DNA from 4 places in the Mesorhizobium sp. RCAM 05099 genome. Region 4 is predicted to be linked to each of the others. Evidence: predicted binding sites of a transcription regulator. Region 4 holds the regulator's gene; each other region holds the start of a gene.
What was found. The regulator PhoB, encoded in region 4, activates phosphate uptake and scavenging genes when phosphate is short. The targets are predictions, from matches to a motif close to TGTCATNNANCTGTCAT.

Region 1: the regulator PhoB is predicted to act here: its motif matches at 1,346-1,362, upstream of phnC (phosphonate ABC transporter ATP-binding protein).
Region 2: the regulator PhoB is predicted to act here: its motif matches at 995-1,011, upstream of AC56QQ_RS01595 (DUF1045 domain-containing protein).
Region 3: the regulator PhoB is predicted to act here: its motif matches at 664-680, upstream of AC56QQ_RS22555 (RNA degradosome polyphosphate kinase).

What each region holds. Positions count from the first base shown of each region.
Region 1 covers NZ_CM185035.1:1,481,200-1,483,399, forward strand. The annotation lists gene phnD (phosphonate ABC transporter substrate-binding protein) at 1-249, opposite strand, end outside; gene phnC (phosphonate ABC transporter ATP-binding protein) at 419-1,276, opposite strand; gene AC56QQ_RS07335 (DUF1868 domain-containing protein) at 1,412-2,122, opposite strand.
Region 2 covers NZ_CM185035.1:334,555-336,754, reverse strand. The annotation lists gene AC56QQ_RS01605 (DUF3329 domain-containing protein) at 1-79, shown strand, start outside; gene iolB (5-deoxy-glucuronate isomerase) at 85-897, shown strand; gene AC56QQ_RS01595 (DUF1045 domain-containing protein) at 1,051-1,758, shown strand; gene AC56QQ_RS01590 (alpha-D-ribose 1-methylphosphonate 5-triphosphate diphosphatase) at 1,792-2,200, shown strand, end outside.
Region 3 covers NZ_CM185035.1:4,538,865-4,541,064, reverse strand. The annotation lists gene AC56QQ_RS22565 (FAD-dependent monooxygenase) at 1-334, opposite strand, end outside; gene AC56QQ_RS22560 (zinc-finger domain-containing protein) at 355-600, opposite strand; gene AC56QQ_RS22555 (RNA degradosome polyphosphate kinase) at 745-2,200, shown strand, end outside.
Region 4 covers NZ_CM185035.1:1,198,326-1,200,525, reverse strand. The annotation lists gene AC56QQ_RS05900 (agmatinase) at 1-869, shown strand, start outside; gene phoB (phosphate regulon transcriptional regulator PhoB) at 883-1,572, opposite strand; gene phoU (phosphate signaling complex protein PhoU) at 1,592-2,200, opposite strand, start outside.

The DNA of each region.
Region 1 (2,200 bases), 280 kb from region 4:
GAAGTCGAGCGTGCCGCCGAGCAGGCCCTGGATGACACCGTCATAGTCGGCGGCCGGGAACAGCGACACTTTCTCGAAGCCGAATTCGGCCTTCAGGTGGTCGGCGAGGCACTGATAGTTGCGCAGCCGGTCGGTTTCGTTTTCACCGCCGAGAATGCCGACGCGAAATTCCTTCATATCGGCGGCATGAGCCATGCTGGTCGCCATTGCGAGCACCGAAACGGCGCCAAAAACCATCTTCCTGAACATCTGATCTCTCTCCTGTAGGTTCCGGCCCCGCGCCGGCAGCGTTCTTGATTTCGACAGGTGCCCTTGACGCGGGCGGGCGATCCCAACCGCTCTTTTCTGGCCCGTGGTCTTTCCCGAAAACCGGATTCCAAGTTTCGCTAACGCGGACCTTCGGTTCGGGACCATGGGTTCAGTAACCCGGGAATGCGGGCTCGAGCGGTCCGGCGGATGCGGCGATCTTTTGCTTGATGGCAACGCTGGTCGAGGTGATGGCCTCGGAGATTTCGGCGCCGTTGCTGTCGGCGCCATAGACGAGACGCACGGCCTCGCGGTTGAGCTCTTCCGGCGGGCCATCGAAGACGACCTTGCCGGCAGCCATGCCGATGATGCGGTTGCAATAGGTGCGGGCGGTATCCAGCGTGTGAAGATTGGTGACGACGGTGATGCCGTCGCGCAGATTGATATCCTGCAGCGAATCCATCACCACCTTGGCGTTGAGCGGGTCGAGCGAAGCGATCGGCTCGTCGGCGAGGATAACCCTGGGCTGCTGCATCATGGCACGCGCGATGGCGACGCGCTGCTGCTGGCCGCCCGACAAGGTGCCGGCGGGCTGCAGTGCCGTGCGGGCGATATCGAGCCGCTCCAGCGCCGCAACCGCCTCGGCGCACTCGGCGCGCGAGAACATACCGAACAGATTGGTGATGGTCGAACGGTGGTTCAGCTTGCCGAGCAGCACGTTGGTCAGCACATCGAGGCGCGGCACCAGGTTGAACTGCTGGAAGATCATGGCGCAGTCGCGCTGCCAGCGCCGCAACGGCGAACCACGCAGCTGGGAAACCTCGGCGCCGTCAAAAAAAATCGACCCCTGGCTGGGATCGATGAGACGGTTGATCATGCGCAAAAGGGTCGATTTGCCGGCTCCGGAACGGCCGATAATGCCGACCATCTGACCTTGCGGGATGGAAATGTCGACATTGCTGACGGCGATGTTCTTGCCAAATCGGCGAGAGACGCCGCGGATTTCGAGCGTGGCTGACGTTGCTGACATGGGCAGGTTCCAGTCCAGTCGCGGTTGAAGGTCTGTTGGCCTTCGCTAGCGCAGCGCCATGAACCTGCGGTGTCGGATTGATGTCAGTTTTGTTACCGCCCACAGACGCGGCGTCTGGCGTCCCTTTCAGAGCGATCAGCCGAGCACAAGCAACTCCTCGAAGTGCTTCATGTCGCGGAATGCACAGAAGGCAGGCGTCCTGATCTCGATCACCGGCGCCTGCCGCGCGAAAAGCGCGAGAGAGTCATCGAACAATGCTTGCCATTCAGCCGCCCTGTCGTCGGCAAGACGCTGGATCTGATAGGCAAAGGTGATGTGGAAGACGTAAGCGTCGTGATCGGGGTGCCGGTATCCGAACGGCACGGCCAAGGCATCGCGCCAGGCACGCATGATGCCCACGTCCTCGTCCGTCGCGCCGGCAACGGTGAGTCCCGTCGGTACGACTTCGACCACCTTGATGTTGAACGGGCCAAGGCCCTCGAAGCCTTTCAGCCGTTCCAGATAGAGGCGGGTCATCGCGTCGATGCTGGTGTCGAGCGGTACGTCCCGCGGCCAGTAGGGCAAGCGGCGGCGGTATTCGATGATGCCCTGGAAAAGCGTCATGTGCAGGCTGGAGACGGGCGTGAAGGCGAGCCGGTCGGCGTCGGGCATCGCCAGCATCCGGTCGCGCACCGCAAGCACCACGGCCTCGGATGGCGAACCGCTGACCAGGTGGCTGACAACCGTATTGCCGGGCTCGATCAGGAAATTGCCCGACGTGTCATAGCGGGTGCCGAGATGCACCGGAGGGGTCGGATTGGAGCCGGCAAAGAATCCGGCGAGCGACGGTCTGACAGAAACAGGCATTGCGATCTCCAAGGGAAAGACCGCGTCCTGCCCCGGCGATGTGTCAGGGATATGAAACAGGTTCGCCCATGACGATGA
Region 2 (2,200 bases), 860 kb from region 4:
CGGCGTCTGGCAGTTCTTCTATCTCTACAGGCCGGCCAACGAGAACAAGGCAGCGGCCGAGCCCGAACCGAAGGAGTAACCCGGATGTCGAAGCTGCTGGTGAAGGCCGACAAGGGCTATGGCCGCGTCGCCCATGTGACGCCGGAAAGCGCCGGTTGGACCTATGTCGGCTTCGACCTGCATCGGCTGAAACCCGGCGAAACGGCTTCCGGAAAAACGGATGATCGCGAAGTCTGCCTGGTGTTCGTTACCGGCAAGGGCAATGCGAAAGCCGGCGGCAAGGATCTCGGCCTGCTTGGCCAACGCATGTCGCCCTTCGAGGGCAAGCCTTGGTCGGTCTATATGCCCGAGGGATCCAACTGGTCGGTGACCGCGGACACCGAACTGGAACTCGCCGTGTGCTCGGCGCCAGGATTGGGCGGCGGCCTGCCGGTTCGCGTCATCGCACCGGACGATCTCGGCCAGGAGGTGCGCGGCAAGGGCACCAACACGCGCTACGTCACCAACATCCTGCCGGAGGGCAAGCCGGCCGACTCGCTGCTGGTGGTCGAGGTCATCACGCCCGGCGGCCACACGTCGAGTTACCCTCCGCACAAGCACGACCAGGACAATCTGCCGGATGAGTCCTATCTTGAGGAGACCTATTATCACCGCCTCAACCCGCCGCAGGGCTTTGCCTTCCAGCGCGTCTATACCGACGCCGACAAGGATGGCCATCGCACGCTCGACGAAGCGATGGCGATCGAGGACGGCGATGTGGTGCTGGTGCCCAAGGGTTATCATCCCTGCGCCGCCTGCCATGGGTACGACCTTTACTATCTCAACGTCATGGCCGGGCCGAAGCGGACTTGGAAATTCCACAACGCGCCCGAGCACGAATGGTTGATGAAGGCCTGATCGGCCATTGCTTCAGGACCTGATGACTGGTCCAGCACGAAAAAATCGTCGGCTAATGACCCGGCCGCACCGTTTTGTTACCTGAAAGCCAGCAAGGCTTCGTCAATCCGTCATGGAAATCACCTATGGCAGCGGAGCTGACGAGGACTTCCTATGCGCTACGCGATCTATTTCACCCCCCGGCAGGACGAGAAGCTGGCGCGGATTGCCGCCAACTGGCTGGGCCGCGACCCGTTCGGCGCCGCGACAAGACCAGTTGAGGCGGTGGCTGACCTGTCGGCGGCCGAAGTCGCCTTCCATACCGCTTCGGCGCGCCGCTACGGTTTTCACGCGACGCTGAAAGCGCCCTTCCGCCTGGCTGCCAACGAGACGGAAGCCTCGCTGCGCGCCGCGCTCGACGCATTTGCCGAAGCGACGCCCGTGGTGACAATCCCGCGCCTTGTCGTCAGCCAGATCGACGGCTTCTTCGCGCTGGTGCCGGAAGCGCCGCTGCCAGCGCTCAACCGCTTCGCCGATGACGTGGTGCGCGACTTCGACCGTTTTCGCGCGCCGCTGACCGAAGCCGAGATCGAACGGCGCAGCCCCGATTCGCTGAAGCCGGGTGAATTCCGCAATCTCTGCCAATGGGGCTATCCCTATGTCTTCGAAACCTTTCGCTTCCACATGACGCTGTCAGGCCGGGCGGCGTCACAGGAAAGCCCTCGTCTTCGCCTAGCCATCGACAGCCTGTTCGCGGAGGTTCTGCAACAGCCGGTCCTGGTCGATGCGCTGACGCTGTTTGTCGAAACCGAACCGGGGGCGCCGTTCATGGTGCTCTCCCATCACGCGCTCGGGCGCCGTCAGGCCAGAAAAACCGCCTGAACAAACCCCGGGAACAACCAAGGACTGCCTGAAATGACCGCCGAGACTGTTCTCCACAATGCCCGCATCGTGCTTGCCGACGAGATCGTCGAGGGTTCTCTGGTGCTGCGTGACGGCTTCATCGCCGGCATCGATGCCGGCACCGGCCGCACCGGCGAGGACATGGGTGGCGACTATGTCATTCCGGGCCTGGTCGAACTCCACACCGACCATCTCGAAGGCCATTACGCGCCGCGGCCGAAGGTGCGCTGGAACCCGATCGCCGCCGTGCTCGCGCATGACGCACAGGTAGCGACCGCCGGCATCACCACCGTGCTCGATGCCTTGCGCGTCGGCATGGACGAAGACGCCGACCTGACGTTGGCCGACATCCGCAAGCTGGCCGACGCGATCGAGGACAGTGTGCAACAGGATCGGCTGCGCGCCGACCATTTCATCCATC
Region 3 (2,200 bases), 3.3 Mb from region 4:
CGGCGCGGTGAGCCACGAGGTAGGGTGCCCGCCAGCGCGCTTCAGCGGTCTGTCCAAGTGGCACGCGCGCCAGTTCACGCAACGTCGCGGCGTCCTTCAGCACCACCGCTTCCGGCCGCACCGCTGTTGGCAGCAGGCGGTCGAGCACACCGAGCTGGCGAAGGATGCGTGTTGCATTGGGAGAAAGCTGGAGGCCGGCGCCAACTGCATCCATGCGTTGCGCCTGTTCGTACACTTGCACGGCATTACCGTGTTCGGCGAAGGCCAGCGCCGCGGTCAACCCGGCGATGCCCGCCCCGGCGATGATGACTTGCCGGGAGCGCATGTCGTCCATTTGCAGCCGGTCGCTGGAGATCAGGCGGCCTGGTCGATATAGATGCAGCCAGCCGGCTGCGTTTCCGTCGCCTTCAGCTTTGGCGAATAGCGGTAGAGCGTCGAGCAATAGGGGCAGACTTTTTCATTGTCGTCGCCCATGTCGAGAAACACATGCGGGTGGTCGAAAGGCGGGTTGGCGCCGGTGCACATGAATTCCTTGACGCCGATGTCGATCGCCGGGTGGCCCGCATCGTTCTGAAAATGGGGAATGGAACCGCCTGCCATCGTCATCTCCTTAACGCAGTCTCGTCTGCATCTGGATCATATCAGGTCTCTTTGCAAGATCGATGAAATGAAACTGTCGCAAAAGCCTGTCAGAGGATAAGTTAAGCCGGTTAACCGGCTTTAGGCGCGGGAAGAGCAGGAACCATGAACGAACTGAAGCCGGTGCAGAGCGAATTCATCAATGTCGAGGCAGCGAGCCCGGAAGGCGGCAATCCCGACCGTTTCGTCAATCGCGAGTTTTCCTGGCTGCAGTTCAACCGGCGTGTTCTCGAAGAATCGCTCAACCTCAATCATCCGCTGCTGGAGCGTGTCCGCTTCCTGTCGATCTCGGCCGCCAATCTCGACGAGTTTTTCATGGTGCGCGTCGCCGGCCTCGCCGGCCAGGTGCGCGAGGGGATCGTGCTGAAGAGCCCCGACGGACGCACCCCCGAACAGCAGCTCGAACAGCTGCTGCGTGAGGTCGAACGGCTGCAGGAAGACCAGCAGAAGAGCCTTTCGGCCCTTACCGTGCTGCTCAACAAGGAAGGCATTGAAAGCATCACCCGCGATGCGCTGACCAAGGACGAAAAGATCTGGCTGGAAGACCATTTCCAGGAACAGGTGTTTCCGGTGCTCACCCCGCTGTCGATCGACCCGGCGCATCCGTTCCCGTTCATTCCCAATCTCGGCTTCTCGATGGCGCTGCAGCTGCGCCATCGCAAGAACGGCGAAGAGATGAGCGCACTTCTGCGCCTGCCGGTGGCTCTGAAGCGTTTCATCCGTTTGCCGGACCGCAAGCGCCATGTCCGCTTCATCCCGCTGGAAGAGGCGGTCGGCCTCTACATTGGCAAGCTGTTTCCTGGCTATGAAGTCAAGGGCTCCGGCACGTTCCGCATCATCCGAGACAGCGATATCGAGGTCGAGGAGGAGTCCGAGGATCTGGTGCGCCTGTTCGAGACGGCGCTGAAGCGCCGCCGCCGCGGTTCGGTGATCCGCATTGAATTCGACAGGCTGATGCCGTCGGAACTACGCGATTTCGTCGCTGGTGAGCTTGGCGTCTCGTCGAGCCGCATCAGCGTCCTAACCGGCCCGCTGGCGCTCAGCCAGATATCCGAGATCGTCGCCGTCCCCCGCGATGATCTGAAATTCACACCCTACAATCCGCGCTTTCCCGAACGCATCCGCGAGCATGGCGGCGATTGCTTCGCAGCCATCCGCGAGAAGGACATCATCGTCCACCACCCCTATGAATCCTTCGATGTGGTGGTGCAGTTCCTGCGCCAGGCGATGGCCGATCCCGAAGTGGTGGCGATCAAGCAGACGCTTTACCGCACCTCCAACGACAGCCCGATCGTGCGTGCGCTGGTCGACGCAGCGGAGGCCGGAAAGTCGGTGACGGCGCTGGTCGAGCTCAAGGCGCGTTTCGACGAGGAAGCCAACATCCGCTGGGCGCGCGACCTGGAGCGCGCCGGCGTGCAGGTCGTGTTCGGTTTCCTCGAGCTGAAGACTCATGCGAAAATGTCGCTGGTGGTGCGGCGCGAGGACGGAAAGCTGCGCAACTACGTGCATCTCGGCACCGGCAACTACCATCCGGTGACGGCGCGCATCTACACCGACCTGT
Region 4 (2,200 bases):
CCGATGGCCGTATCCCGCGCGCGGTGATCTTCGGAGCCGGCCACGGCAGCACCTATCCCGGCGAGGACAGCCGCGGCTATGCCTTGGCCGCCGACGCCATCCGCGTTGCGAGTCAGGGCGATGCCACACTCGTCGAGCACTGGGATTTCGATCTCGGCGGCCCGCTGTTCGACGGCAAGCCGGTCTGCTGCATCGACACCGGCGACATCCCGACCACCATGCATGACAATACCGGCAACAGGGCGCGGATCGAGGCGAAAACGCGTCAGGTTCTGGCATTGCCGGCCGTACCGATCCTGCTCGGCGGCGACGATTCCGTGCCCATCCCCTTCCTCGCCGGCTTTGCGGATCACGGGCCGGTCTGGATCCTGCAGATCGACGCCCATATCGACTGGCGCGACGAGGTGCATGGCGAGCGCTACGGCTATTCGAACCCGATGCGCCGCGCGAGCGAGATGCCGCATGTCGCCGGCATCGTGCAGGTCGGCATCCGTGGCGTTGGCAGCGCGCGCCTCACCGAAATCGAAGCGGCACGGCGCTATGGTAGCCGCCTTGTAACGGCCCGCGAGGTTCACGCCCAGGGCGTCGAAGCCGCTCTCCGGCATATTCCGGAAGGGGCGCGGGTCGTCGTAACCCTCGACTGCGACGGCCTCGATCCCGGCATCATGCCGGGCGTGGCGGCGCGTTCGCCCGGCGGCCTCGCCTACACCCAGGTGATCGATCTGATCGCGGGCCTCGGCAGGCGGGCCAGGATCGCAGGATTCGACCTTGTCGAGCTCTATCCTCCCGCCGACATTGACGGCCTGTCGGCCCTGACCGCGGCGCGCCTTCTCGTCAATGTGATCGGCACCGTCGTCCGGCAGGTTTGAGCCCGGACTGTCCCTAGTCTTCCCTGATCGCGTAACCCGCCCCGCGGATCGTGCGGATGACATCGGGCATGCGGCCATTGTTGACCGCCTTGCGCAACCGGCCGACATGCACGTCCACCGTGCGCTCATCGATATAGATCGTCTCGCCCCAGACATTGTCGAGCAGCTGGCTGCGCGAGAAAACGCGGCCAGGGTGGCGCATCATGAATTCCAGCAGGCGGAATTCGGTCGGTCCGAGCCGGATCTCGCTCTTCTTGCGATAGACCCGGTGCGACTCACGATCGAGCACGATGTCGCCAACCTTGAGCACGCTGGACAGCACTTCCGGCTTGGCGCGGCGCAGCAGCGCCTTGACCCTGGCCATGAACTCCGGTGTCGAGAACGGCTTGACCAGATAATCGTCGGCGCCTGTGGAAAGGCCGCGCACGCGGTCGCTCTCCTCGCCACGCGCGGTCAGCATGATGATCGGCAGCCGCTCGGTCTCGGGGCGCATTCTCAGCCGCCGGCAGAGTTCGATGCCGGAAACCGCCGGCACCATCCAGTCCAGCACCAGAAGGTCGGGAACGTTCTCCTGCAGCCGGATCTCGGCCTCGTCGCCGCGCGTCACCACCTCGACCTGATAGCCCTCGGACTCCAGATTGTAGCGGAGCAGCACACCCAGCGGCTCCTCATCCTCCACCACCATGATGCGTGGCGCGATCATCGGCTGCTCACCCCTGTCGTCATGCCGCCGGCGCGGACATTGCCGTCTCGTCCTGCTTCGGGCGATTGGCGGGCAGCTGTGTGCCGGTCAAAACATAATACGCATTCTCGGCGATGTTGGTCACGTGATCGCCGATGCGTTCGAGGTTCTTGGCGCAGAACAACAGATGCGTGCACGCGGTGATGTTGCGCGGATCCTCCATCATGTAGGTCAGGAGTTCGCGGAACACGGACGTGTACTTGACGTCGATGCGTTCGTCGTCGTTCCTGAGCTTGGCCAGCGCCGCCGCGTCGGCGGCAGCATATTCCTCGATCACGCCCTGCACCTGGATCAGCACCAGTTGCGCCATCGCATCGATCGAGTGCGAAAGGTCGCGAGGCGTGACGCTGAGGCCAACGGTGCCGACGCGTTTGGCTATGTTCTTGGCAAGATCGCCGATGCGTTCGAGGTCGCCGGCCATGCGGATCGAACCGACGACATGGCGCAGATCGTCGGCCATCGGCTGACGCTTGGCGATCAATGTGATGGCGCGGTCGTCGAGTTCGCGCTGGCGCGCGTCCATGATCGCGTCGTCGGAGACAACGCGCTGTGCCAGGGCGTTGTCGGAATTCAAAAGCGCCTTGGTCGC